Regions from separate parts of the Actinoplanes sp. NPDC051494 genome, predicted to be linked through region 1. Evidence: riboswitches for the same ligand, from Rfam matches in the RefSeq annotation. Region 1 holds a riboswitch; each other region holds the start of a gene.

Region 1 (6,982 bases):
TCGGTTGCTCCTAGTAGACGGGCGCGTCGGCGCGCTCGGGTGCGGCCTCGGCCGCCGGTGCCAGCGGCTGGCGGGAGAGGTGGCGGATCAGCCGGTACCAGACGACCGCGACGATGCCGTAGATGAGCGCGAAGCCGATCAGGGACGCGATCACCTCGGCGCGGGTCAGGCCGGGGGAGATGCCGTCGGCGACCTTGGAGATGCCGAACGCGATCCAGGGCTGGCGGGCGGTCTCGGTGAAGACCCAGCCGATCGAGTTGGCCGCGGTGGGCAGCAGCGGGATCAGCGGCAGGAAGCGGATCAGCTGGCGGTCGTACCATCGCCCGGGCTCGCGGCCCTTGCGGGTGACCCAGAGGTAGTAGGCCGCGACGAGCATCGCCACCATGCCGATGCCGATCATGAGGCGGAACGACCAGAACGCGACCGGGATCATCGGGATGTAGCTGCCCGGGCCGTACTGGGCGACGTACTGCTCCTGCAGGTTGTTGATGCCCTGCACGGTGGAGTGCGGGTCGCCGGTGGCCAGGATCGACAGCAGGTACGGGATGTCGACGGTGAAGAACGGTTCGCTGCCGTCGAGCTTGCCGAGCGCGAACGCGGAGAACGGCGCGCCGGTGGTGGTCTCGTACAGGGCCTCGGCGGCGGCCATCTTCATCGGCTGGACCTCGGTCATGACCTTGCCGAGGTGGTCGCCGGTGATCGCGGTGAATGCGCCGCCGGCGACGGTCAGCCACGCACCCAGCCGGGCGAGCGTACGGAATCCGGCCTCAGCGGTCGCCTTGAACCGCCAGACCCCGATGGCCAGCAGCAGCGAGCCGCCGACCATGACCGCCCCGGCGAGGGTGTGCGGGAACGCGGCGAGGTTGACCTTGTTGAGCAGCAGTTCGCGGAAGCTGTCGAGGTGCGCCCGGCCGGTGACCGGGTCGAGCGAGTACGCGACCGGGTGCTGCATGAACGAGTTGGCGGCCAGGATGATGAACGCCGACAGGACCGTGCCGACGGCGACGATCACGATGGTGGCGGCGTGCACCGTGCGCGGCAGCCGGTCCCAGCCGAAATACCACAGCGCGAGGAACGTGGCCTCGAGGAAGAACGCGAGCATGCCCTCGATCGCGAGCGTCGGGCCGAACACGTCGCCGTAGAACCTGGCGAAGCTGCTCCAGCCCATGCCGAACTGGAACTCCTGTACGAGGCCGGTGACCACGCCGACCGCGAACGTGACGATGAGCAGCTTGCCGACGAACTTGGTCAGGTCGCGGTACTTGTCGTTGCTGGTGCGCAGCCAGGTGAGGTGCAGCCCGGCCGCGGTGGCGGCGAGGCTGATCGACAGCGGCACGAAGAAGTAGTGGTAGATCGTCACGACCGCGAATTGCAGCCGGGTCAGGTCGAGCACGTCCACGGATGGCCTCCTCTACGACGTCCCGTAGTAGATACTACGCGTCGTAGTACGACGCCGTGCAGTAGAGTGGGTCACATGGCACTGGGCGACCTCGAACGCGACATCATGCGACAGCTGTGGGACGCCGCCGAGCCGCTGACCGTCCGGCAGGTCCACGAACGGCTCAGCGGTGAGCGCGGGCTGGCGTACACCACGGTGATGACCGTTCTTGACCGTCTCGCCAAGAAGGGCGTGGTCACGCAGCAGAAGGCCGACCGGGCCTACCGCTACGCACCCGCGCAGTCGCGCGAGGAGATGACCGCGGCGCTCATGCTCGACGCGCTCGGCACGGCCCCGGACGACGCGGCCCGCGACGCGGCTCTGGCACACTTTGTCGGGCGGATCGACCCGTCCGCCCTGGAAGCCGCGATCGAGGCTGCGAAAAGGAGACCGTGACCGCACTGCTGCTCGGCGCGCTGGGGCTGACCCTGTCGCTCGCCGTGCCCGGGATCCTCGCCCGCGCCCGCTGGACCGCCCGCGCCCCGGCCGCTGCGGTCGTGCTGTGGCAGAGCATCACGCTCACCGGCATCCTCTGCGCGCTCGGCGTGGTGCTCGCCGGCCCCCAGGAGCTGGTCGACGAGCTCGGCTCGGGCAAACCGGCCGGCGCCGCGGCCCTGATCGCCGCGCTCGGCGTGGCCACCCTGATCATCATCCGGCTGCTGGTGTCCCTCGCCGGGGTGAGCCACCGCTCGCGGACCCGCCGCGCCCGCCACCGCATGCTGGTCGACCTGCTCGACACCGCCGAACGCCACGGCGAACTGCCCGCCGAGGTGCCCGCCGGCCTGCGGGTGCTCGACGGCCCGCTGCCGTTCGCCTACTGCCTGCCCGGGCGCCGGCCGCGGGTGGTGCTCAGCGGGGGAGCGCTGCGGGTGCTCGGCACCGACCAGGTCGCCGCCGTGATCGCGCACGAACAGGCCCACCTGCGGCACCGCCACGACCTGGTCATGGAGTCCTTCACGGCGTTCTACCGCGCGGTGCCGCGCCCGTTGCGCAGCCGGGCCCCGCTCGACGCGGTGCACCTGCTGCTGGAGATGACCGCCGACGACGCCGCGCGCACCCGGGCCGGCGCCGGCGCGCTGCACTGCGCCCTCCAGGTGCTCGGCGACGCGGTCAGCCCGGACGCCCCCGACGAGATCGGGGCCGGTGCCGCTGAGGAACGCCGCCGTCGCCTGGACCGGCTGACCGGCCCGGACCCCCGGTCGGTGGCGGTCACCGTGCTGGCGTCCACCTCGGCGGTGTGCCTGCTGGTGCTACCCACGGTGATCCTGGTCGTACCCTGGCTCGACCGTGCGTTGATGGCCTGGCCGCTTTAATCCTTCATTAATTACTGTCCGTCACTGGGTCTTACGTGCCGTTGATGGTGGTAAGGCCGGGTTCAAATCACGGAAGATCCGGAGTACGGTGGTGCCCGGCTCGTCGGTCCCCCCTCGTCCGAACCCGGGCGAACTGACGGGTCACCGCCTAATCGTCGTACACGAACCGGGGACCCACGATCCTCTGGGGTGAAGCCGCAGCACGATCGCGGCCGGACGCGCTTCCCGTCCGAACCCGACAGCTAACCCGGTCGGCGGCTGAGGGAAGAAAGGACACAGCACCTACGTGAAACGGATTGGGGCGCCCCGCGCCGCAGTTCTGCGCAGTCTGCTCTGTGTCGTCGCCGCCATCGGGGTCGTGCTCGTACCCACGGCGGCGAACGCGACGCCGGCACCCTCGACCATCGAGAAGCAGATCGATGAACAGTGGAACAAGCTCGAGCCGCTTATCGAGCAGTACAACAAGGTGCACGGTGAGCTCGGCAGCAACCGGGCCCAGCTGAAGAAGATCGACAAGAAGCTCGCACCGCTGGAGCTCGAGGTCGATCTCGCCATGTCGCAGGTGGGCGCCATGGCATCCGACGCGTACATGCGGGGATCCCCCGGCGCGCTCGAGTCGATGGTCGTCACCGGGTCGCCGACCGGACTGACCGAGAAGCTCATGTTTCTCGACCAGCTCGCCCGGCGTCAGCAGCAAGAGGTGGCGGGCGTCGCCAAACTGCGCGACAAGTACGCGAAGCAGAAATCGGATCTGGCCACCCTGACCGACGCGGTCGCGGCCCGGGACAAGGACCTCGCCACTCGCAAGGACCAGATCCAGAAGAAGGTCGACGACCTGCAGGAACTGCGGATCGAGGCCTACGGTGCGTCCGGTGTCGACGATGGACCGCTGAAGCTCGGCCCCTGCCCCGCGACCTACTCCCAGGAAGCGGGCAACCGGGCGGCGCAGAAGGCTTGCGATCTGATCGGCAAGCCGTACATCTTCGGCTCCGCGGGCCCGACCGGGTACGACTGCTCCGGGCTGACCCAGGTCGCCTGGCGCACGGTCGGTGTCTCCCTGTCGCACTACACCGGCAGCCAGATCGGTGCCGGTCGCAGCGTCAGCCGGTCGAACCTGAAGGTGGGGGACCTCATCTTCTACGGCAGCCCGGTGCACCATGTGGCGATCTACGTCGGCGACGGCAAGATCGTGCACGCCCCGCACACCGGGGACTACGTCCGGATGGCGGACATGGACCGGCCGGGTACCCCGGTCGCCTACCGCCGGCCGGGCTGACACCCCCGTCGTAACCCCTGAGGAAGCCGCCACGGTCGTGGCGGCTTCCTCTTTTTCGCTACCCTCGGGCGATGCTGCCGGACGTGTTCGTCGCCAATGTGGTCGGCAACTGGGGCGAGGCGGGGCGCCGCTGGCTGGATACGCTGCCGCGGACCGTGGCCGCGGTCGCGGGCGACTGGGAGCTGACCGTCGGCGAGCCGTTCCCGCTGACGTTCAACTGGGTGGCGCCCGTGCGCCGGGCCGACGGGTCCGCGGCGGTGCTCAAGGTGGGCGTACCCGGCTCCCCGCACCTGGCCACCGAGGCCGCCGCCCTGACCGGATTCGCCGGGGAGGGCGCCGTGCGCCTGCTCGCCCGTGATCGGGTGCGCGGGGCCCTGCTGCTGGAACGCGCCGAGCCGGGCACCACCCTGCGGGCCCTGGTCCGCGACCACGACGAACAGGCCACCGCGGTGCTCGTCGACATCATCCGCCGGCTGCACCGCCCCGTGGTGCCCGGCGTCGAGGACATCGCCGGCCGGAGCGCGGACTTCGCCGCCCACCTCGAACGGTATCCGGGCGACGACCCGCTGCCCCGCGAGCTCGTCGTCCGGGCCGCCGGGCTGTTCGCCGAGCTCTGCCAGGACGGTGGCCGGGTGCTGCTGCACGGCGATCTGCACCACGAGAACGTGCTCGCCGGCACCCGGGAGCCCTGGCTGGCCATCGACCCGCACGGCGTCGCCGGACCGCCCGGCGCCGAGCTCGCGCCGATCCTCTGCAACCCGCTGACCGGCGACGAACCGACCCTGGCCCTGCTCCCGCGCCGGGTCGAACAACTCGCCGACGGTCTCGGCCTCAGCCTCGACCTGGCACGGGCCTGGGGCTTCGTGCTCGCGGTGCTCTCCGAGGTCTGGGACGCCGACAGCGGCCCGTCCACCCCTGGCCGGGCCCTGCGGGTGGCCCTGGCACTGCGCTCCTAGCTGACGTCCATCCAGGGGGCCTCGACCTCTTCCTCGACGTACACCGTGGCACCGTTGCGGCCGCGGCGCTTCGAGCGGTACATCGCGGCGTCCGCGTGGCGCATCAGGGCCTTGGAGTCCGAGCCGCCCGGGTACGAGATCGCCACGCCGACGCTGCAGCCCACGTCCAGCTTCAGCCCGGCCACCGACGCGTTGCCGGTGATGCCGTCGATGAGCCGCTGCGCCACGTTCAGTGCCTCCTCGGCGTTGCGGACCCGGGTCAGCACCACACCGAACTCGTCGCCACCGAGCCGGCCCGCCGAGTCGGTGTCGCGGGTCGTGCGCTTGATGACCGTGCTGATGGTCTGCAGCAGCCGGTCGCCGACGTCATGGCCGTACGTGTCGTTGACCGCCTTGAACCCGTCCAGGTCGCAGAAGAGCATCGCCACCGGGTGCTGGTACCGGGTGCCCTGCGCCAGGGCCCGCTCCAGGTCGCGCTTGAGCGTCGGCCCGTTGGCGAGGCCGGTGAGACTGTCGTGCGACGCCGCGTACGCGATCCGGTCCTGCACCGCCCGCCGCTCGGTGATGTCGCGCTGATGGCTGACGATCGCGTGCACCGCGGGGTGCGCCAGCATGTTGCGGGAGATGATCTCGTGCCAGTGCCAGGTGCCGTCCGCGTGCCGGACCCGCAGCTCCGCCGAGTGCTCGACGGTGCTGTCGGTCGCCAGCAGCCGGTTGAACAGCTCCATGGAAGCGATCTCGTCCTCCGGGTGGAAAAGCCCGCGCAGCACCTTGCCGCGCAGCTCGTCCGGCTTGTACCCCATGACCGGCTGGGCGGCCGGGCTCACCCACGACACGTTGCCCTCGGCGTCACTCATGGTGATGACCTCGGAACCGTCGCGCACCAGGGCCCGCAACCGGTCCTCGCTGAGCCGGGCGTCCTGCTCGGCCTCCTCGCGCTGGGTGACGAACGCACTCAGCGCCCGGGCGGTGGTCACCGTGCCGATGACGACCAGCGCGGCCAGGGCGTGCGACTGGGTGACGTCCAGGTAGCTGTGCACGAGACCGGCGGCGACCGCGAGCTGCCCGGCCAGGATCGACCCGGCACTGGCCAGTGCGGCCGGCTTCCAGGTACGCGCACCGCCCCGGCGCATGTGCACCGCCAGGATGTGCACGTGCGCCACGGCGAGCAGCGCACCCCAGCCCAGCAGGTACATCGTCGCGGTGGCGACGATCATCTGCAGGACCACGGCCGGTCCGAGCCGGTCCCGCCCGCCGGCCAGCGCGTCCTGGACCCGGGGCTGTTGCAGCACGGCACCGAGCCCCAGCGTCACGACGAACGTCCAGAGCGGGGCCTCACCGCCCACCCCGAGGCCCCGCAGAATCAGGACCACGACCAGTACCAGCAGGGGTTCCAGTCCGTGGCGGGCGAACCGCGTCACGCCGGCCGAGATGGTGTGCATCTACTCGTCGTCTCCCCGTGCGCCGCAGGTCTCTGGTGGTAGCCATCTCAATCGGCCACCACCGCGCGCATCAAAGGAACCGGACGGGAAAACTAGGGTCCATGCGACTCGACCTCAGTGGTAAGACGGCGTTGGTGTCCGGATCGACCCAGGGCATCGGGAGGGCCATCGCGGCCGGGCTGAGCGCGGCGGGCGCCCGCGTCGCCGTCAACGGCCGCGACGCGGCGAAGGTCGCCGAGGTGGTGGCCGGGCTCACCGGCGCGGTCGCGGCCCCGGGAGACCTTTCCACCGATGACGGTACGCAGGCAGTGCTGCAAGCCGTCCCCGAGGCCGACATCCTCGTCAACAACCTCGGCATCTTCGGCCCCACGCCGGCTCTCGAGATCACCGACGCGCAGTGGCGGCACTACTTCGAGGTCAACGTGCTCTCGGCGATCCGGCTCACCCGGGCCTACCTGCCGGGCATGCGCGAGCGTGGCTGGGGCCGCGTCCAGTACCTGGCCAGCGACTCCGCCATCGCCGTCCCGGCCGAGATGATCCATTACGGGATGACGAAG
Region 2 (6,982 bases), on a different contig from region 1:
GTGCGGGGCCGTGGGCGTACGTGCCGAGGATCTTCCCGTTCCAAGCGCCCTCGGTCTGCCCGTCATTCCCGATCCCGGCGGTGACCCGCGCGAGGGGGGCGACGCCGGCGCCGAGATGGGTACGGCCGCCGTGGTTCTCGAAGCCGGTCAGCGGGGGCAGCCCGAGCCGCGGGTCGATGTCGCCGCGGACCTCGCCGACCGCGCGGGTCTCGCCCCGGTCCGAGTTGATGTCGAGCAGGTCGAGGCCGCGGCACTGGGCGCCCTTGGCGTAGAACGAACCGCCGAAGAGCTGGTAGCCCGCGCAGATCGCCAGCACGGCCGCACCCTGGTTGACCGCGCGGTGCAGGCCGCCGTCGGCGATGAGCCGTTGCGCGGCGAGCGCCTGGGGGCCGTCCTCGCCGCCACCGATCAGGTAGATGTCGGCGGTCGCGGGCATGGCCTGGTCGGAGCGCACCTGGTAGGTCTCCACCGGGATGCCGCGCAGGGCGGCGCGACGGGCCAGGATCAGCATGTTGCCCCGGTCGCCGTACGTCGACAGCAGGTCGGGGTAGATCCAGACGATCCGCAGAGTGCTCTCACTCATGGTTTTTCCTCGTTTGTCCGCGGCGGGCAGGCTCAGTTGACACGGTCCAGCTCCGCTCGGATGTCCTGGAACGCCGTGTAGTTGGCGATCACCTCGAGTCGTCCCGGCGGGGTGGCCTGGACTGCCTCGTCGAAGGTAAGCACGTGCCGGAACGCCACTTCGTTCACCTCGAGGCGCACAGCGAGGTCGTAGGCCCGGTCGCCGGTGATGTAGACAGGCCGTCCCCGCAGCGGCGAGAAGTCGACGTCGTAGAGCCACGACGTGTCGAAACCGTCGGGGTCACGGGCGTTGATGGACAGCAGGGTCGGCGCGGTCTCGGCCATGTCGAAGGCCTCGAGCCAGCTCGCCGGGTTCTTCGCCAGCAGCAGCCGGATGTTGCGCCCGTCCCGGTCGACCTGGGCGTAGCGCCCGGCGACCGACGCGACGCTCGCCAGCCGCGGCACGGCTTCTATCGGGCGGACACCGAACTCCGCGGCGACGGCGAGCGCGGTGGCCGCGTTGCCGACGTTGACGTGGCCCGGCAGCTGCAGCTTGACCAGGTGCCAGTCGCCCTTGGGGTCCAGCACGCCGTCGTCCTCGACGGACCACTGCGCCTTGGGGCGGCGCAGCGTGCAGCCGGTGCACCACCAGTCGCCGTCGGCGCGGTTGATCGGGGAGCCGCACTCCGGGCAGACCCAGGAGTCGTCGGTCCAGCGCTGGCCGGCGCTGAACCAGCTCACGTGCGCCACGTTGACCGCGGCCCAGACCACCATCGGGTCGTCGGCGTTGGCGACCACGGCGACGTCGGGGTGGGCGGCGAGTGCGGTGCGCCACATCTGCGCCATCATCGCCACCTCCTTGGCCCGGTCGAGCTGGTCGCGCGAGAGGTTGAGCAGGGCCACGACCCGGGGCGTGGTCTCCTCGATGACCCGGGCCAGGTAGTGCTCGTCCACCTCCAGCACGGCGAACGGGGTCGCCCCGGCCTTCGCCAGTGCGGACGTGTGCCCGGTGGGCATGTTGGCGCCGAAGGAATTGGTGGCGACCGGGCCCAGCACCCCGAGGGCCGCCGCCGCGAAACGTGTCGTAGTCGTCTTGCCGTTGGTGCCCGAGACGAGCGCGATGGCCCGCCCGGACGCGAGGTTGCGCAGCAGGTCCGGATCGATCTTGAGACCGATCCACCCGCCGATCACCGAGCCGTCACCGCGGCCCGCCACCCTGGAGAGGGCGGCAGCACCGCGCGAGACCGAACTCGCGACCTTGGCCCGCAGGGGCATTTTCCCGTCCGTCACGGTGGCGAGGGTACCGGAAACGGACACTACGTCGAGTGGTCCCAGGTGGGCCTGTGGACAACCGCACCGCTCCTCCGGCCGCCCTCCTCCGAAAGGATGATCAACCAGGGTCGTCCGGTGCCGTATTAGCGCCGGTAGGGGTGTTTGCGATGGCAATAGTCCGACCTGGTGGGCGTCCATGATCAGCCCGGCTGCGGCTTTTTGTGTGTTCTGATTCACCCGTAACCATCGGCGCAGTGTGATCGACCATGCGCACAGGGTCGCGGCATTTGTCACGGCGCGGTTACAAAGCGGACATCGGCTCGCGTGCCAATTACTCACAGTGATGACGGTGGGGCTAACGGTCGGCGGAAAATTCAGGTAGCAAGGACGGGCCGGTGAGCACCCGCTCGCCGCTCGCATCGAACGGATCACGCCGAGCCCTGCCCCGGTCCGTTCGGAGCGACCGACGAACTCGAACGACCAAAACAGGCAGACGGGGGCAGGGACGGGGGACCCATAACCGGTCCGATCACGAGCCGAACAGACTCGCGGACCTTGGGGTGAAGTCGTCTTCCTGGCGACCGGGCACACCTTCCCGCCCGAACCCGACAGCTAACCTCGCAGGCGTGCCGGAGGGATATCTCTACCGTGCACGAACGCAGTTCGAGCCGTGGCCGCCGCATGTCCGTCGGTACCGGAACAGCAGCACTGTCCCTGGGACTCTGCCTCTGCGCCGGCCAACTGGTCGCGACCCCGGCAGCCTCCGCCGCAGCAGCGCCCGTCACCGCGGCCCCCGTGGTCAAGGCGGCAGCGGCGGCGAAGGTCACCCCCAAGATCGCCAACCGCTACTCCGCTCGCACCATCAAGTGGGGTCAGAAGGTCTCCGTGACCGCCAAGGTGATCAACCCCAAGACCGGCAAGGTCGTGACCAGCGGATCCGTACGCTTGCAGGCCAAGCGCAACGGCAAGTGGGTCACCATTGCCACCAAGAAGCTGAACAAGGGCGGCACGGCCACCCTGACGACGAAGCCCACGGGCAGCGTCCGGCTCCACACGCAGTACACCGGCAGCGGCTCCGTCAAGGCGCTCAACTCCGGCAGCGTCCGGATCACGGTCAAGAACAGCGGCGCGAAGATCCTGGCCGAGGCCAAGAAGCACAAGGGCGCTCTTTACAAGTACGGTGCGTCGGGCCCCAAGCGCTTCGACTGCTCGGGCTTCACCAAGTACGTGTACAAGAAGGCCGCGGGTAAGAGCCTGCCCCACAAGGCGAACTCGCAGCAGAACTACGGCAAGTCCGTCAGCAAGAGCAAGAAGCAGGTCGGTGACCTGATCGTCTTCCGCTCGGGCGGCCACGGCTACCACGCCGGCATCTACGCGGGTGGCGGCTACATCTACGACTCGCCGCACTCGGGAGCCCGGGTCGGCAAGCACAAGATCTGGAGCAGCAACTACGTCGTACGCCGCCTCGCGGCCTGACGACCTCCGGATCGCCGGGAAGTAGAGCGGCCAGGCACCGAAGATAAGCAGTGGACAGTTCAGCAGGGCGCGGCCTTCCACAGGCCGCGCCCTGCTGTCGTCCGGCACCGGCCCGGTCGGGGCTGTCCCCGGCGCTGCGCAGCGCATCGTGCAGCCTGGTGAATCGGCCTCTCTGCCTCCCTCGGCCGCCTGCTTCCCTCGGCCGCCTGCTTCCCTCGGCCGCCTGCTTCCCTCGGCCGCCTGCTTCCCTCGGCCGCCTGCTTCCCTCGGCCGCCTGCCTCCCTCGGCCGGGCTGCCTCTCCACCCACCTCGGTCGGGCGGTCCTGTCCTGGCATCCTCCGGTTGCCGGTAGAACGATCGTTCTTTCTTCCTGTTTGGGCTGCCGGCCGTTCCCGGCGCCGTCGAGGTGCGCCCGAGCGGTGGGCCCGCCTGGCGCGAGAAGGCTCTCCGTCCGTCGCGGTCGGCCGAGCGGTGCGCCCGCCTGGCGTGGGGAGGGTGTCTGTTGCGGTCGGCCGGGCCCGCGTGGTGCGAGAGAGGCCGTCGCGGTCGGCCTAGCGGTGCGCCCGCCTGGCGTGGGAGGAGTGTCCGTCGCAGTCGGTTGAGCGGTGCGTCCGTCCGGTGAGGGAGTGGGCGCATCCATCCGGGCCGGTCCTGAGCGAGGTGGATCCGTCTCTACCGTCGTGCGGGAGACGTGTCCGGTGGGGGATTGTGCGCCTCCGTCCGGGCCGATCCGTCTCGGCCGTCGAGCGGGAGGATGCCGCCGGCGGTGGGTGGCGGTCGTGGGTGGTGTGGGGTGGGCAACAGCCTGCGGTAGCGGGTGGTCCGGGCAGGGGTGGGTGGCTGATGGGGGCGTGGGGGTTGATTTTTCCCTCCACTTCGCTTCCTCTCTTTCCTCCACTTCCCTCCCCTGAGGGCATTTTGGGGCCTGGAACGCCCGAAATCGGTGGAGTTTCGTGCCCGGGTGGGCGGCTTGTCGGAAAGTGGACCATGGTCTGAGGGCTGAAGCCCTCCACCCCCGCTCCACCGCGTCTGACGTGCGGATTCGTCTGCGAATACGGTTCGCGGACGGGCCGATTCCGGTTGCGGGTGGAGGGAAGTGGAGTAAGGTGGAGCGCAGTGGCAGGCCGGACTGGACCTGCCGGCCCGAGTGAACCAGGCGGACCGCGAAGCCGCCGAATGGGCAGGGGGGTGGCCGGATGTTCCTCGGCACGCACACCCCTCGCCTGGATGACAAGGGCCGGTTGATTCTTCCGGCGAAGTTCCGGGACGAGCTGGCGGGAGGTGTCGTGATCACCAAGGGGCAGGAGCGTTGCCTGTACGTGTTCCCGATGCCGGAGTTCCAGCGGATCGCGGAGCAGTTGCGGGACCAGCCCGTCACCCACAAGGCTGCCCGGTCCTACAGCCGGGTGTTCTTCGCCAGTGCGCACGACGAGATCCCTGACCGGCAGGGGCGGGTCACCATCCCCGTCCACCTGCGGGAGTATGCGGCTCTCGACCGTGAGCTCGTGGTGATCGGGGCGAGTACCCGGGTGGAGATCTGGGACAAGCAGTCCTGGGAGCAGTACCTCTCGGCGAGCGAGGACGATTTCGCCGACATCGAGGAGGGGGTGCTGCCCGGCGGACTGTAGGCGTGGCATCTGCCGGCCGTCGAGACGGTCCGGACGTCGCTGCCGCCGTACTGCGAGATCTCCAGCCGCTCCCGCTCCTGGCGCCTCTTCCCCGGCGCCAGGCGTGTGTCCAGAGGGCGCGCCCGAACGGCAAACGGGCACGAGCGGATGGGGATCTGGCGGTACGGAACGACGTCTGGCGGTAGTACGGACGACCGGAACACAGACCACCGGAACACACCGGTGTACGGATGGCACGCGCGAGAAAGAGCTGGGGCTATGGGGGTCGACATGGGGGAGCTGCGAGGCACGCATGTGCCGGTGCTGCTCGAGCGGTGCATCGAGCTGCTGGCCCCCGCGCTGGATCGGCCCGGGGCGGTGCACGTCGACTTCACTCTCGGACTCGGCGGGCATGCCGAGGCGGTGCTGGAGCGGTATCCGGACGTCACGCTGGTCGGGCTCGACCGCGACCCCGAGGCGCTGGCCCACGCGCGGCATCGACTGGCTCGTTTCGAGGCGCGTACCCATCTCGTGCACGCGGTCTTCGACGAGCTGCCGGAGGCGCTCGCCGAGCTGAAGCTGCCGGCGTTCCACAGTGGGCTGATGGACCTGGGTGTGTCCTCGTTGCAGCTGGACGAGGCGGACCGCGGGTTCGCGTATTCGAAGGACGCTCCGCTGGACATGCGGATGAACCAGTCCGACGGGCCCACCGCGGAGGACGTCGTCAACGGGTACGAGCCGGGTGAACTGGTCCGGATCCTGCGGGTGTACGGCGAGGAGAAGTTCGCCACCCGGGTGGTGTCGTCGATCGTCAAGCAACGGGCGAAGGCACGCATCGTCTCGACGAGCCTGCTCGCCGACCTGGTGCGGGACGCGATTCCGGCCGCCGCGCGGCGTACGGGTGGAAATCCTGCGAAAAGAACGTTTCAGGCACTGCGCATCGAGGTAAACGGGGAGCTCGCCGCCTTGGAGAACGCGTTGCCGTCCGCTCTGGACCGGCTCGCGCCCCGAGGGCGATTTGTCGTCATGTCGTACCACTCTCTTGAGGATCGGATCGTCAAGCGCGCCCTGGCCGAGAGGGCGCGCAGCACCGGCCCGATCGATCTGCCGGTCGAGTTGCCGGGCACCGGTCCGAGTCTGCGGTTGCTGACCCGGGGGTCGGAACCGCCGACGGAACAGGAAGTGGCGGAGAACCCGCGTGCGGCTTCGGTGAAGCTGCGCGCGGCGGAACGGATCGACGAGCACGAGCCGGCATCGGGGGCCGCCCGCGAACGGGCCCGGATGCCGGTGGCCGGGGGACGAGGGCGGGAACGCCCGGGGGCAAGGAAGAAGGGGGAGGGGCATTGAGCGAGCGCAGGACAGCGGCGTCGCGGTCGGGGGGCCGGACCGCGAGCCAGACGGACAAGAGCCGGTGGAAGCCGGCCGGCATCAGGGGGACCGCGCGGGGGGCGCGGGATTTCCCGGTCGACGGTGCCACGGCGCTGAAGCTCGACGCCGACCAGCAGCGGGCCGGTGGCCTGCGTGAGGGCGCGGCCACGCCGCGCCTGAGGGTCGCACCGCCGGCACCGATCAACGCGCCCCGGGCGCCGTTCATCGCACTGGTGGTGGGCATCGTGATCGCTGGTGTCCTCGGCATTCTGTTGATCAACACGAAGACGGCGGAGAATTCGTTCAAGCTGGATTCGCTGGAGAAGCAGCAGAGCACTCTGGACGCGCGGCAGCAGGCGCTGAAGAACGAGATCGACCTGAACAAGATGCCGGGCAGCCTGGACGCGGCGGCGAAGCGGCTCGGCCTGGTCAAGGCCGACTCGCCGGCGTTCATCCGGATGCCGGACGGGAAGATCATCGGCGTGATGACGCCGGCGAACGGTGAGCCTGCCGTCACCGCCCAGGACTCGGCAACACCGGACGCGCCGGCGGATCCGGCGGGCACCGCCCCGGTCGCGGGGCAGTAGCGGGGTGCCGCGTTCAGACGGGACGCCGCGCCGGGGCCAGGATCCCCGGCGCGGTTCTTCGTCCCAAGACCAGACTCCTGAGGACGAGGAGCGGGGCTTCGGCGGGATCGG
Region 3 (6,982 bases), on a different contig from region 1:
GTTACAGACTTGAACGTCTACCCCGTGAGGCCACTGCTTAGACCTATTTTGTACGGCCTGAGCGCGGCCCACACGAGAACGCTTAGTGACAACCCGCGCTACTGTCGGTGGGTATGGTCCCCGGTCCGGTTCGCCACCGCCCCAGCTCCACCCCGTTGCGCGTGCCTCGCACCGTCGCACTCGTCGGCATCGACGGCTCCGGCAAGACGACGCAGGCCCACCTGCTCGCGGACGCTCTCGCCGACCGTGGACTCCCGGCCGTCTACCGCCGCAACGCCGGCGGCCGCCGCTGGTTCGGCCGGCTCGCGACCGCCCTGGGCCGCGCCGACGGTGACGCCCTGCTCGGCCGCCGCCCGATGCTCTTCGTCGAGGCGGTGCTGCGCTGGCTCGCGATCCTGCGCACCCTCGTGCGCCGCTGGTTCACCGGCGAGACGGCCGTCATGGACCGTTACGCGGTGTGTCAGTTCGCCAGCATCCGGGCCCGTTCCTCCCGTTCGGAGTTCTGGGCGCGGCTGGCCTACGGGCTGTTCCCGGAGCCGGACGTGACGTTCCTGCTGGCGGTCGACCCGGCGATCGCCTACGACCGGATCGAACGCCGTGGCTACGACCACGAGGAGATGGATTACCTCCGGGCCGCCACCGCCGCCTACCGCGCCCTGCCAGAATTCCCCCGCTTCGTGGTGATCGACGCGAACGGCACCCCGGAGCAGGTCCAGGCCGACATGCTCGCCCACCTGCCGGCCGTGGCCCGGTCGGCGGATCTGCTGACCCGGGCGCGCCCCCTGCTGGTGGCCACCGCGACGGTGGTCGCGGCGGCCACGGCCCTCACCTACCAGCTCGCCGAGGGTTTCTAGGCCCGTCCGTACACCGGGATCCGGGCGCCGCTGGTGGGGGCGGAGGCGTCACTCACCAGGAAGCCGATCACCGTCGCGATCTCGTCCGGGGTGACCCAGTGCGAGGTGTCGGCGCCGGGCTGCCCGGCCCGGTTGACCGAGGTGTCGATGACGCTGGGCAGCACGGTGTTCGCCCGTACCCCCTGCTTCTTGTACTCGACCGCGACCGCGTCGGCGAACGCCAGCACGGCGGCCTTGGCGGTGACGTATCCGGCCGCTCCGGGGAACGGGGCGAGTGCCGCCCGCGACGACACGAACACGACCGAGCCGCCGCCGGCCGTGACGAGGTGCGGCAGGGCGGCGGCGGTCATGAGGTACGTGGGACGCAGGTTGAGCCGCAGGATCGCCTCGAAGTCGTCGATCGGGGTCTCGTGCACCTTGCCGCCCATCGCGAACCCGCCGACGAGGTTGACGAGGGCGGTCAGCGGTGCCGAGGGGTCGCTCGCGGCGAACTCCGTGGCCGCGGTCACGTCCGCCGGCACTGTGAGATCCGCCTCTACACCGAGCACGCCCGCAGGGAGCCGGTCGAGGGTTCCGGGGCGCACCGGGGCGACCACGCGCCGGCCGGAATCCCGGAGCAGTCGCACGACGGCCCCACCCAGCCCACCGGTGGCACCCGTCACGAGCACGCTCTGATCTGTCATGGGCCCACGGTAAGGCTGTGTTCTACGTCACCGTGGAGGTGGTCATGGAACGCACCCCGCGGCGGCCGTCACCCATGCGGGGAGTCACCCGTGCGGGTTAGTGAACTGCGGCGCGATGTGCCGCATCGTGGCAGGTGGTCCCGATCCGTACGGCCTCCGCGCGCTTTTACCGCGAGGTTTTGTTTCATGCCCGGCGGCAACCTGTCGATGCAGCACATGAACCCCAGCGGCTACCTGGCCGTACTGGGTGGTGACGAGCGTCGCAAGGTTGGCCGTGATGCCCGTCGCTGTGACGAATGAAGGGCTGATGGTGTCATGTAACAGACCCGGGGTATCCGTTTGTCCGACGCATCCGACCCGGGGTGTGGCTCCGAATGTCTTCCGACCGTGACAGTCGGGGAGAGCCCTCAGAAAAGATGCAACGGGCTCTCAGGTGGCACTCAGACACTCGTGACACTTTCAACTCACCAGACGGAATCAGCGCAGCACATCACTTGTTGTGTAGGTGTCAGCACCGCAATGCACGAACTGCGGACGTTACGGGGAGGGCTGATGGACGCAGGTATTGCCCGTAACAGGGTTAGTGAAGGCAATGAGGGGACCGTGGGCAACGTGGAGAAGAGCACCGTGATGAGGACCGATCAGGTTGCCGAAGAGCGCGACCTCGTCGGAGTCTACCTGCACGAAATCTCCCGGACGCCGCTACTGGACGCTGCCAGGGAGGTCGAGCTCTCCAAGGCAATCGAGGCCGGCCTCTACGCCGAGCACCTGCTCGACACCGGTGAGGTCCGTCGCGGTGTGAGCCGGGAGGAACTGGAGCGGCTGGTCGTCGACGGCAAGAAGTCGAAAGACCTGTTCATCCGGGCCAACCTGCGCCTGGTCGTCTCCATCGCCCGCCGCTACGTCCGGTCCGGCATGCCGATGCTCGACCTCATCCAGGAGGGCAACACCGGCCTGGTCCGCGCCGTCGAGAAGTTCGACTACGAGCGCGGCTACAAGTTCTCGACGTACGCGACGTGGTGGGTCCGCCAGGCGATCAGCCGGGCGATCGCGCAGCAGGAGCGCACCGTGCGCCTGCCCGTGCACCTCGTCGAGGACGTCAACCGGATGCGCAACGTCACCCGCCAGCTCGTCCGTGAGCTCGGCGCCGACCCGGAGCCCGCGCAGGTCGCCGCCGCCCTGGGCGTGACCGTCGAGCGCGTCACCGAGCTCACCCGCTGGGCCCAGGACACCGTTTCCCTGGACACCCCGGTGGGCGACGACGGCGACACGAACCTCGGCGACCTGGTCGCCGACAGCGACGCGCCGTCGCCGGAGGAGATCGTGCTCACCGCGCTGGAGCGTCAGCGCATCGAGGGCCTGCTCAACCACCTCGACGACCGGTCCGCGGGCATCATGCGGGCCCGGTACGGCCTCGAGGACGGTCGCGAGCACTCGCTGACCGAGGTGGCGTCGCGTTTCTCGCTCTCCCGCGAGCGCATCCGCCAGCTCGAGATTCAGGCGCTCGGCCGGCTGCGTGAGCTGGCCCGGGCCGAGGGCCTGCAGGCCGCCTGACCTCTCGACCGACCACAAAGGCCGGTGCCCCGACAGGGGTGCCGGCCTGTTCCGTATCTGACAACGGCCGGCACTCCCTCGCGGGAGGCCGGCCGTTACCCGTTGGTGCGAAGGATCAGCCCACTCGCCCGTACGCGTACGGGGTCATGATGTTGATCGTCCGTTTCTTCACCGGGGCGCCGGCGTGCGACGCGTCGATGATCATGCCGTCACCCACGTAGAGCCCCACGTGCGCGAGACTGCGGTAGAAGACGAGGTCACCCGGCTTCAGCTCGGAACGGGAGACCCGGGAGGTGGCGCTGTACTGAGCCGCCGCGTTGTGCGGCAGCGACTTGCCCGCCGCGGCCCACGCCGCCGAGGTCAGCCCCGAGCAGTCGTAGGTGTTCGGGCCGCCGGAACCGTACTCGTACATGAGCCCGATGGCGCCGTACGCGAACGAGACCGCCGTGCCGGCGGAGCCCGCGATGTTCGGCACCGAGCCGGTGTACTTGGTGGCCTTCTCGGTCTCCCGGCCGTACGCCGCCTTGCGCATGGCGTACAGCTCCTTGAGGTTCCCCTCGATCTTCTTCTTGCGATCGGAGAGTTCCCTGACCTCGGCGGCCTGCTTGTCCTGGGTCGACTTCAACGCGGCCTGACGCTCGCTGTAATCCTGCGTCGTGGCCGTGTAGGTGTCGATGTCGCGCTGCCGGGTCCGGGACATCTGCTCCAGGATCGACATGCGGTCCATCAGGTTCGAGCTGCCTTCGAGGACGACGTTCATCGTGCCGACCTTGCCGGTCTTGTAGGCCGACGACGCGATGAGCTTCATCTGGTCCCCGGCGTCCGCGAGTGCTTCCTTCGCGGGCCCGAGCGACTCGGCGAGTTTCTTCTCCTCGGCCTTCGTCTTGTCCAGGCTGATCTTCATCTTGTTGTACGACTCGACGATGTCCTCGAGCTCGTCCGACGCCTTGGTGATCTTCTTGGTGATGTCACTGGACGAGGGTTCCGCGTGCGCGGCTGCCGGCGCGATGGAACCGGTGATGGCGATCGCTAATGCGGCGACCACCAGGGTGCGTAGCCTCATGCGGGCGTGTCGCAACGGTGCACGGCCTCTCTTCCGCTGAGCCGCCTACCGGGTTAGCTGACGGATTCGGGCGGGAAGAAGGCCCTACCGCTTGCGCGGATTCACCCCGGATGCTGCTCGGTGGGTCCCCGGTTCGCGGCAGGACGGACGCGGACCCCGGGGGACGGGGTGGTCGCGGTGCCCTGTGCGATTCGGCGGCGCTGGCCGGTGCCACCGAGGGCGTGGCTGCGGACCGGACCAACCGCATCAACTTAGCGGCGATCCACATTAAAACAAGAGCCCGAAGAGTGACTTGCGCCAATTATCACTTTTATTCGAATGATCCTGATAACGGAGCGCGTTTCAGCCGTTACTTTTCGCTTATTCTGCCATCGCGGGTTCCGCGTTCAGGGCCTCCGGGATCCATTTACGGGTGACCACCCGCTCCGCCCAGAACGAGAAGAACGGAATCGTGCCGGCCAGCATCACCAGCAGCATCCGCTTCAACGGCCAGCCGGCCCGCCGGCTCAGGTCGAACGCCGCCACCAGATAGACCATATAGAGGAACCCATGGAACGGCCCGATCGTGGCGACCACCGTGTCGTTGTGGCCGATGTACTTCATCGGCATGCCGACGATCACCAGGGCGATGAGGACCACCCCGACGATCCAGGCGATGATCCGGTAACGGGTGAGGGCTCCCTGCACGATCCACGTCCTTAGTTACTGGGTGTTGCCTTCTTGTATCCGGGGTAGTCGCCGGGCCGCGCGCCGGGGTGGGCGTTCAGCCAGGCCAGATAGTCGTTGTACGCGGCCAGCTCGGGGTCTTCCTCGGCCGGCGTCCGCTGGGCGGTGGAGACGCGCACGGGGCGGCGGATCGTCACGCGCTCCGCGTCGGCGGTCTCGATCTCCTCGGCCGGCTCGTCCCCGGCGGCCGGCCGGCCGCTCCGGAGCTCCTGCTGGACCTCGCGGAACCAGATGAATCCGACGAACAGCGCGAAGACCGGCCACTCGAATGTGTAGCCCCAGCTCAGGGCGTTGCCCTCGGTGGCGCGGCTGAATTGCCACCAGCCCAGCCCGAGGAAGCTCACGATCAGCACGACCGCGAACACGTGACGTGCGATCCACGCCGGGGTCCACAGCCCTCTCATGCCGTCGAGCGTACCGGCGTGGGTTTGGCGACCGACCGCACGGGCAACGGTTGCAGCAAGCGGCCCCGGCCGAGAGCAGCCGCGGGCCCTTGGGGAAGGAGAGATCATGCGCGAACCCGACGCCGATGATCTCCTCGGCACCGCGACCGGCATCGATCCGGCCGGCCTCGCCGACGAGGACATCATGCGCGAACTCGGCAGTCTGCACCGCACCCGGCTGGACACCCTGCGCCACGGCCCCGACGCGGCGCTCAGCACGCACCTGCGGCGCACGGCCGAGCTGGAGACGGAGTACCTGGCCCGGCATCCGGGCCGGGAGGTCGACCCCCATCGGCTGACCCAGGCACTGTAAAAACTGAAGGGACCCCCCATGCTTCCCTCGTTGCGCGGCCGGCTCGACCGGCTGCGGCGGCAGTACGCGCCCCACGAACACCGCCCCCTCGACGGATACGTCATGACGATGGGCGCGTTCGGTGCCCTGGCGGCCTCGCTCGCGGCGACCGCGAAGCTCACCGGCCGGCCGGTGCCCGAGCGGCCCGCGGTCGGCGATGTCGTGCTGATCTCCCTGGCGACGCACAAGCTGAGCCGGCTGATCGCCAAGGACTCGATCACCAGCCCGCTGCGCGCGCCGTTCACCCGTTACCGCGAGCCGGGCGGCAGTGGCGAGATCAACGAGGAGGTACGCGACCAGGGCAGCTCGCTGCGCCACTCGCTGGGCGAACTCGTGAGCTGCCCGTTCTGCCTGGCGGTCTGGGTCGCGACCGGGCTGACCGGGGGACTGGTGCTCGCCCCCAAGCTGACCCGCCTGACCGCGACGGTGTTCACGGCCACCGCGGTCTCGGACTTCCTGCAGATGGCCTATTCGGCGGCGAAGGAGGGTGCGGAGGGCGGACCTGCCCCGAAGCCCCGTCAGCCGCTCAACGGCCACGCGCTGAATTCCTAGTTTGTGGTCCAGGTCACAATTGCTACCGGAATGGCGGTGGGGTGCCGACCGTTGATGACAGATGTCGGTGTGACCAGTGTCCCCGGGCCTCACCCTAAGCCTTCGCGGAATACCGTTCGGCTGGAGCCGCGTTGAGCCACTCGCCGCGAGGCGACCTGCACACCGACATCTACGTGACGTCGCCCCCGGGTTCTCCCGGGGGCGACGTTGCGTTTCCCCGGGTTCTGTTATGTCCGGTCATTCTGGGTAATCCATCGGCCATGAGCGATGATCGGATCGAGCACCGCGCCGCCGACCTGCTGCCCGAGGAGCGGACAGCGGGCAGCGCCGACCCCCGGGCCCAGGCCGCGGCCATCCTGGCCGAGTCGGACGAGCGCGAGGACGCCCCCGAGGCCTCCCCGGCGGACCCGCCCCGGGATGGCACCCGATAGAGGACACCACTTTCGTGTTCGCCCCAAGGCATGGCAATATCGGCCAAATGTCTGCCCCGCAACGGAGCTCCGGGCGGCGCCGAACATCGCGTCGCGCATCACCGGCGACCGGCGCCCCACCGTCGGCCTCGATCTCCGTCACGCCGCTGCCGGTCGAGTACGGCGTCACCCGTCCGCACCCGGTCGAGGTGGCGGGGCTGCTGCACGAGCTCACGGCCCGCCTGCTGGCCGCCGATGACGTGCCCGGGGCACTGGAGCGGCTGGCGGTCTTCGGTGCCCACGCGCTTCCTGGCACGCTGCGGTGCTCAGTCGCCCTGATCTCCG
Region 4 (6,982 bases), on a different contig from region 1:
CCCGCGGGGGCACCGGAGGTGAAGTTGGCCGGCATCCAGGCGCCGGTCGACAGCGTGGCGATGGAGCCGTTGCCCAGGCCCTGGTACCACTGGTCGCTCCAGGAGCTGACCGGTGCGAGCAGCTTCTCGCTGATCAGCTGCTGCCAGACCTTGGTGAACTCGGTCGCGCCGGCGTCGGCGAAGTTGATCGTCACGTTGGTGCCGTCGACCTGGTACGGCTTGCCACCGGCCTGCCAGATGAGGCTGGTCACGAAGCCCGCGTCGCCGGTGTCGTTGGCGATGTACGCCTTCGGGTCCGCGGCGTGCAGCTTACGGGCGGCCTCGAGGTACTCGGTCCACGTGGTGGGCACCGCGATCGAGTGCTTGTCGAAGACCTCTTTGTTGTAGAACATCGCCATGGGGCCGGAGTCCATCGGCAGGCCGAAGATGCCGCTGCCGCTCTTGACCGACGACCACGGGCCGGGGGTGAACTTGCTCTCCAGCGAGGACGCCGAGAACGTGTTCAGGTCGGTGACCGACTTGGCCAGCGCGAACTGCGGCAGCGCGTAGTACTCGATCTGCGCGACGTCCGGGATGCCGGAGCCGGCCGCGAACGCGTTCTGCAGCGCGGTGTACTGGTCGTTGCCCGTGCCCGCGTTGACGAGGTTGATCTTGACCTTGGGGTACTTGGTCTGGAACTGGGTGACGACGTCCTTGAGGGTCGGCTCCCAGGCCCAGACGGTCAGGTTGCCGCCCGCCTCGAGCGCCGCCGTGACGTCGGCGTCGGAGATCGTGGCACCCGAACCGGAGTCCGAGTCGTCACCGCCGCCGCACGCGGCGAGGGTGAGCGCGGTGGCGGTGGCGAGCGCGGCTACGCCGAGCAGCCGCCGCCTGGAGAACGTACGCATCTGGATGTTCCCTTCTATTCCTTGACGCTGCCGGCGGCGAGGCCGGACTGCCAGTAACGCTGCAGCAGCAGGAATGCGGCCAGCAGCGGGAGGATCGTGAGCATCGAACCGGTGATGACGAGGTTGAACACGACGTCACCACCCGCGGTCTGCGCCTGCGCGTTCCAGGCGTTCAGGCCGACGGTGAGCGGGTACCAATCAGGATTCTTCAGCATGATCAGCGGCAGGAAGTAGTTGTTCCAGGTCGCGACCATGCTGAAGAGCAGCACCGTGACGATGCCCGGGGCGAGCAGCGGCACGGCGAGCTTGAAGAAGATGCGGAACTCGCTCGCGCCGTCCACCCGGGCCGCCTCGAGGATCTCGGTCGGGATGGCCTGCTCGGTGAACGTCCACATCAGGTACAGCCCGAACGGGGTGATCAGCGACGGGATGATGACCGCCCACGGCGTGTTCGTGAGGCCCATCTTGCTGAACATGAGGAACGTCGGGACGGCCAGGGCGGTGCCGGGGACGGCGACCGCGCCGATGACGATCGCGAAGACGCCCTTCTTGCCCGGGAAGTCGAACTTGGCCAGGCCGTAACCGGCCAGCACGGCCAGGAACGTCGCGCCGCCGGCGCCGACGATCACGTAGAACAGCGTGTTGCCCAGCCAGCGGACGAAGATGCCGTCGTTGTACGTGAGCGTCTCGCGGATGTTGTCCCAGAGCGCGAAGTTCCCGTTGTCGAACCACAGGCCGAACGAGTCGGCGAGCCCGTCCTGGGTCTTGGTCGAGTTGATGACGAGCCAGACCAGCGGGATGAGGCTGTAGATCAGCACCAGGCCGGTGACCAGCGTGAGCACGACGCTCTTGCGGTCGCGGGGGTTCTTGCGGCGCTTCAGGGCCGGGGGCGTGGCCCTGCCGGTGCGCTCGGGCGCGGTGACCGTCGTCGTCATCGCTCAGCTCTCCTTGGTGCCGCGCAGCTGCACGACATAGGCGATGACCATGGTGATCAGGCCCATGACGATGGCCACGGTGGCGGAGTAGTTGTACTGCTGGCCCGAGAACGAGAGCGAGTACGCGTACAGGTTCGGGGTGAAGTATGTGGTGATCGCGTTCGGCGCGACGTTCTGCAGGATGCTCGGCTCGTTGAACAGCTGGAAACTGCCGATGATCGAGAAGATCGTCGCGATGACCAGTGCGCCCCGGATCGCCGGCAGCTTGATGGAGCGGATGATCCGCAGCTCCCCGGCGCCGTCGATCTCCGCCGACTCGTACAGCGTGGTCGGGATCGTGCGCAGCGCGGAGTAGAAGATCAGCATGTTGTAACCCACGAACTCCCAGGTCACGATGTTGCCGATCGAGGTGAGGATCAGGCTCGGCGACAGCGGGTCCGGCAGCGTGATGCCGAACGCGTCGTTGATGTTGCCGACCAGGCCGAACTGGGTGCCGTAGATGAAGCCCCACATGAGCGTGGCGACCACGGCGGGCACCGCGTACGGCAGGAAGATCGAGATCCGGAAGAAGCTCTTGCCGTACAGCCGCCCGCTGTCGATCGCGAGGGCGACCAGCAGGGCGATGAACAGCATGATCGGGACCTGGACCACCAGGAAGATCGACACCCGGCCGACGGCGGACCAGAAGTTCGCGTCGGTGAGCGCCTGCTGGTAGTTCTCCAGCCCGACGAAGGAGTTGCCGCCGATGAGCCGGTTCTTGAACAGGCTCAGGTAGATCGAGTAGGCGATCGGCGCGAGGAAGACCAGAGCGAAGACGGCCATGAACGGACCGACGAACTGCCAGCCCCTCCAGGACCGGCGTCTTGGTACCACGATGTCGGCCACGTGACGTCCCTTCTTCCGACAAAGTATGTTTACGTAAACATCATGCTCCGCCGCACGTCACTCTCCCAGACCGGGGAGCGATTGTTACGTGAAGGTGAATACCGTGATGTTAACGTAAACATCGTGGTGATCGTTACACCAAGATCGCCGGTCGTCAAGAGGAGCCGCAGGTCATGACCACAGGGTCGCGACGCAGGCCGGGACGGGGCGTCTCCATGGCCGACGTCGCCCGCCTCGCCGGGGTCTCGTCACAGACGGTGTCCCGGGTCGCCAACGGACACCCCAGCGTCGTCGAGTCGACCCGGCAGCAGGTGCTCGCCGCGATGCAGCAGCTCGGCTACCGGCCCAACAGCGCGGCCCGGGCGCTCAAGCGCGGCGAGTTCCGCACGCTCGGCGTCATCCTGTTCACGCTGGCCACCACCGGCAACAGCCGCACGGTCGAGGCCATCGCGGCCCACGCCGCCCAGCAGGGGTACGCGATCACGCTCATCCCGGTGGCGGTGCCGACCCAGGACGGGCTGCTGGGGGCGTTCACCCGGCTCGGCGAGCTCGCGGTCGACGGCGTCGTGGTGATCATGGAGGTGCACCTGCTCGACGCCGCCAACCTGACCCTGCCGCCGGGCATGCAGGTCGTGGTCGTCGACTCCGACGCCGGTGAGCGTTACCCGGTCGTCGACACCGACCAGGCCGACGGCGCCCGCCAGGCCACCCGGCACCTGCTGGAGCTCGGCCACGAGACGGTCTGGCACGTCAGCGGGCCGGCCGAGTCGTTCGCGGCCGGTCGGCGCACCCAGGCCTGGGCGGAGACCCTGCTCGCGGCCGGACGGGCCGTGCCGCCGCCGCAGCTGGGCGACTGGACCGCGGAGTCGGGATACCGGGCCGGGCTGGTCCTGGCCGCCGACCCGTCCTGCACCGCGATCTTCGCCGCCAACGACCAGATGGCGCTGGGCGTGCTGCGCGCCCTGCACGAACGCGGCCGCGCCATCCCCGGCGAGGTCAGCGTCGTCGGTTTCGACGACCTGGCCGACTCGCACGCGTTCTTCCCCCCGCTGACGACGGTCCACCAGGACTTCGCGGAGGTCGGCCGGCGCTGCGTGGACGGCCTGCTGCGCCAGATCCGCGACCAGCCCGGCCGGCTCGATCAGCCCGGCCAGCTCGATCAGCCCGGCCACCCGGGGACCGACCTCGTCCCCACCCGCCTCGTCGTGCGGGACAGCACCGCGCCGCCGCCCGCACCGCCTCGTTGAGGGGGTCCGGTCGCCTACGGGGGCAGGCGACCGGACCCGGTTCACTCAGACCGCGAGACGCTGACCCACGAAGATCAGGTTCGGGTCGCTCACCGCGCCGCTGTTGAGCTGGTAGAGCCCACGCCAGCCGCCCGGGACGTGCTTGGCGTTCGCGATCTTCGCCAGGGTGTCACCGGACCTGACCACATAGGTACGGCCGGTCGCCTTGACCGACGTGGAGCGGGTGCTCTTGTGCGCCTTCGTACGGCTGCTGGTCGTGCTCTTCTTGCGGGTGCTCGTGCTCTCGGTCTTCTTCTTCGCCGTGCTCTTGCTCACCGAGGAGCCCGACGTGTTGGTGCCGGAGTACGACTTCGACGAGCCGGCCTTCCTGCCGCAGACCGGCCAGGCACCGATGCCCTGACCGGAGCGGACCTTCTCGGCGATCCGGATCTGCTGCGACTTGCTGGCCTTGTTCGCGGTACTCGCGTACTTCGTGCCGCCGTACGCCTTCCAGGTGCTCTTGCTGAATTGCAGGCCACCGTAGTAGCCGTTACCGGTGTTGATGCTCCAGTTCCCACCGGACTCGCACTGTGCGATGGCGTCCCAGTTCACGCCGGACTTCGCCTGCGCCGCGCCGGCCGAACCGAGCAGGAGGCCGCCACCGGCGGCTCCCGCGACGATCAGGCCGAGACTACGGCTGCGCAGGGATTTCTTGCGAACGTGGTGCTTTGCCATGAAGTTTGACCCTCCACGCCTGCGAGGTCAGCTGTCGGGTTCGGGCCGAGGAGCCCGGCCGCGGTGTGCGGCTTCACCCCGAGGCGCGCCGTGCGGCGCGCCGGAAAACCTGTGGGTCCCCCGCTTCCTGCCTTGAGGTTGAGGTCCCGGTCCGGTCGGTGGCAGGACTCGGCGTTACCGACCGCGGGGCCCGCGTCAGCGGACTGGCCGACGATATCCACGCCCCAAGGGCGGACAGCAAACTTCTGACCCCGAAAGGTGAGCTTGTCTACACCCCAGGGGTCCCCCGTGAATGTGGAGAAAGGCGGACAGATCACCGCACCGCAGGGAGCGTCGGCAACAGCGCGACACGCAGGCCGAGCCGCAACGCAGCCAGTGTCAGGGCGGTCGAGTCGGAGGTGGTGTCGAGGTCGGCCGCGTGAGTGGGCTCGCGCAGACCGAACGCGTACCATCCGCCGTCGGTCGTCGCTCCGATCACCACGTCGAAGTTCCGCAGGAGATCATGAGCGTCCCGCATGAGCTGCGGGGTCATCTCGGGTGTCTCCACAGTGATCATCAGGAAGTCGCTACGGCGGTACACGCTGGGGGCGGCGCAACGGAAGAACCGGGTCATGCCGATAAGTGGCCGGAACCCGTCAGAAAGTTGCCACGCTCAGCAGGAAATCCACTCCGTGACCGTGGTCACTTCCGCGAGCACCTCCGGGAGCGGTGCGACGCCCAGGCCAGGGCCGTCCGGGACCCGCAGATGACCGTTCTCGAGCTCGAACGGCTCGGTGATGTCGGTCTCGAAATACCGCCGCGACGCGGACGTGTCACCCGGCAGGGTGAACCCCGGCAGCGCGGCGAGAGCCACGTTCGCCGCCCGCCCCAGGCCGGTCTCCAGCATGCCACCGCACCACACGGGTACGCCGTGAGCGGCGCACACGTCATGGATCCGGCGCGCCTCCAGATAACCACCCACCCGGCCGGGCTTCACGTTCACGATCGCGCAGGCGCCCATGCTGATCGCGGCGGCCGCGGTCCGCGCCGATGTGATCGACTCGTCGAGGCAGATCGGGGTGCCGATCATCCGGGCCAGCTCGGCGTGCCCGGCCACGTCGTCCTCGTCGAGCGGCTGCTCGATCAGCAGCAGCCCGAACGGGTCCAGCCGGGCCAGGTGCCGGGCGTCACCCAGGGTGTACGCGGTGTTCGCATCGACCTGGAGCAGGACGTCGTCACCGAACCGCTCACGGACCGCGCGGACCGGCTCGACGTCCCAGCCGGGCTCGATCTTCAGCTTGATCCGCAGGTATCCCTCGGCGAGGTAGCCGTCGACGGCGTCGAGCAGTTCCGGCACCGAGTCCATGATGCCGACCGAGACACCGCAGGGCACCCACTCGCGTACGGCGCCCAGCTCGCGCCCGAACGAGCGGCCGGCCGAGCGCAGCTCGGCGTCGAGGACCGCCGTCTCCAGCGCGGCCTTCGCCATCCAGTGCCCCTTGAAGCCGGACAGCGCCCGGCCCACCGCGTTGCCGTCCAGCCGGGGCGCCGCGGCCAGCGTCGGCACCAGGAAGCGGCGCAGCACGTCCGCGGCGGCGTCGACGTACTCCGAGGAGTAGCGCGGGTCGCTCATCGCGACACACTCGCCCCAGCCCTCGGCCCCGTCGGTCACCACCCGCACCAGCAGCACGTCGCGGGCCGTCTCGGTGCCGAACGACGTCCGGAAAGGACTGACCAGCGGCATGGCGACCCGCCGCAGCTCGACCCCGGTGAGTTTCACGCGCCACCCCGCATCACGTAGCCGCCGAGTCGGTCGAATCCCGCGAAGCGGTAACCGTCGGCCATCAGTCCGGTGAGGACCTCCCGCACGTCGGTCCGCCACCGCCGGGCCGCGGCGGGATCGGTGCCCCGCAGCCGCTCGACGTCCTCCGGCACGGCGACCAGCACCTTGTCCCCCTTCATCGGCCCGCGCTCCCCGGCGCGGTCCAGAGCCGCCACCCCGTCCGCCGCGGTGCCCCGCAGCGGGGTGGCCCCGCTGACGTCCCAGCGGACCAGCAGGCGGTCCGACGGGCCCGCGTCGTTGAGCCGGTCGTGCATGGACCCGTAGAAGTCGGGGAGGTACTCGACCGGCTCCGCCCCGAGCTTCGCCAGGTTGAAATACGCGTTCCGGGCCACCAGCGGGTCGAACGTCCACGTGATCGCGATGGCCCCGCGCTCGCGCGCCCATCTGCGCTGGTGCTGCTTCAGGGCGTAGCCGGCACCCCGGCCGGCCGAGCCGGGCACCACGCCGGCGACGTGGCTGTGCAGCTCGGCCTCGTCCGGCGGGCCGAAGAAC

The links. A riboswitch is a leader RNA that binds a small molecule or an ion and turns the genes downstream of it on or off. The one in region 1 is predicted to bind cyclic di-AMP.
Region 2: another riboswitch for cyclic di-AMP. It lies ahead of ACIA6A_RS14695 (C40 family peptidase); the one in region 1 lies ahead of ACIA6A_RS19590 (NlpC/P60 family protein).
Region 3: another riboswitch for cyclic di-AMP. It lies ahead of ACIA6A_RS32490 (C40 family peptidase); the one in region 1 lies ahead of ACIA6A_RS19590 (NlpC/P60 family protein).
Region 4: another riboswitch for cyclic di-AMP. It lies ahead of ACIA6A_RS36365 (transglycosylase family protein); the one in region 1 lies ahead of ACIA6A_RS19590 (NlpC/P60 family protein).

Annotation. Positions count from the first base shown of each region.
Region 1 covers NZ_JBITDZ010000005.1:97,105-104,086, reverse strand. Annotated here, with positions in the region: gene cydB (cytochrome d ubiquinol oxidase subunit II) at 1-1, opposite strand, end outside; gene ACIA6A_RS19605 (cytochrome ubiquinol oxidase subunit I) at 11-1,399, opposite strand; gene ACIA6A_RS19600 (BlaI/MecI/CopY family transcriptional regulator) at 1,475-1,834, shown strand; gene ACIA6A_RS19595 (M56 family metallopeptidase) at 1,831-2,751, shown strand; cyclic di-AMP (ydaO/yuaA leader) riboswitch at 2,887-3,023, shown strand; gene ACIA6A_RS19590 (NlpC/P60 family protein) at 3,038-4,027, shown strand; gene ACIA6A_RS19585 (aminoglycoside phosphotransferase family protein) at 4,099-4,983, shown strand; gene ACIA6A_RS19580 (diguanylate cyclase domain-containing protein) at 4,980-6,425, opposite strand; gene ACIA6A_RS19575 (SDR family NAD(P)-dependent oxidoreductase) at 6,527-6,982, shown strand, end outside.
Region 2 covers NZ_JBITDZ010000003.1:462,595-469,576, forward strand. Annotated here, with positions in the region: gene ACIA6A_RS14685 (type 1 glutamine amidotransferase) at 1-583, opposite strand, end outside; gene ACIA6A_RS14690 (MurT ligase domain-containing protein) at 616-1,836, opposite strand; cyclic di-AMP (ydaO/yuaA leader) riboswitch at 2,301-2,475, shown strand; gene ACIA6A_RS14695 (C40 family peptidase) at 2,515-3,309, shown strand; gene mraZ (division/cell wall cluster transcriptional repressor MraZ) at 4,506-4,937, shown strand; gene rsmH (16S rRNA (cytosine(1402)-N(4))-methyltransferase RsmH) at 5,085-6,263, shown strand; gene ACIA6A_RS14710 (hypothetical protein) at 6,260-6,871, shown strand; gene ACIA6A_RS14715 (penicillin-binding transpeptidase domain-containing protein) at 6,876-6,982, shown strand, end outside.
Region 3 covers NZ_JBITDZ010000011.1:286,551-293,532, forward strand. Annotated here, with positions in the region: gene ACIA6A_RS32475 (dTMP kinase) at 114-854, shown strand; gene ACIA6A_RS32480 (SDR family NAD(P)-dependent oxidoreductase) at 851-1,537, opposite strand; gene ACIA6A_RS32485 (RNA polymerase sigma factor RpoD/SigA) at 2,090-3,091, shown strand; gene ACIA6A_RS32490 (C40 family peptidase) at 3,207-4,154, opposite strand; cyclic di-AMP (ydaO/yuaA leader) riboswitch at 4,182-4,310, opposite strand; gene ACIA6A_RS32495 (DUF3817 domain-containing protein) at 4,515-4,841, opposite strand; gene ACIA6A_RS32500 (hypothetical protein) at 4,853-5,284, opposite strand; gene ACIA6A_RS32505 (DUF6158 family protein) at 5,391-5,636, shown strand; gene ACIA6A_RS32510 (DUF1360 domain-containing protein) at 5,655-6,227, shown strand; gene ACIA6A_RS32515 (hypothetical protein) at 6,488-6,658, shown strand; gene ACIA6A_RS32520 (ANTAR domain-containing protein) at 6,706-6,982, shown strand, end outside.
Region 4 covers NZ_JBITDZ010000014.1:174,623-181,604, reverse strand. Annotated here, with positions in the region: gene ACIA6A_RS36385 (ABC transporter substrate-binding protein) at 1-887, opposite strand, end outside; gene ACIA6A_RS36380 (carbohydrate ABC transporter permease) at 902-1,822, opposite strand; gene ACIA6A_RS36375 (carbohydrate ABC transporter permease) at 1,826-2,644, opposite strand; gene ACIA6A_RS36370 (LacI family DNA-binding transcriptional regulator) at 2,923-3,954, shown strand; gene ACIA6A_RS36365 (transglycosylase family protein) at 4,000-4,668, opposite strand; cyclic di-AMP (ydaO/yuaA leader) riboswitch at 4,670-4,852, opposite strand; gene ACIA6A_RS36360 (DUF2064 domain-containing protein) at 4,982-5,281, opposite strand; gene menC (o-succinylbenzoate synthase) at 5,321-6,427, opposite strand; gene ACIA6A_RS36350 (GNAT family N-acetyltransferase) at 6,424-6,982, opposite strand, start outside.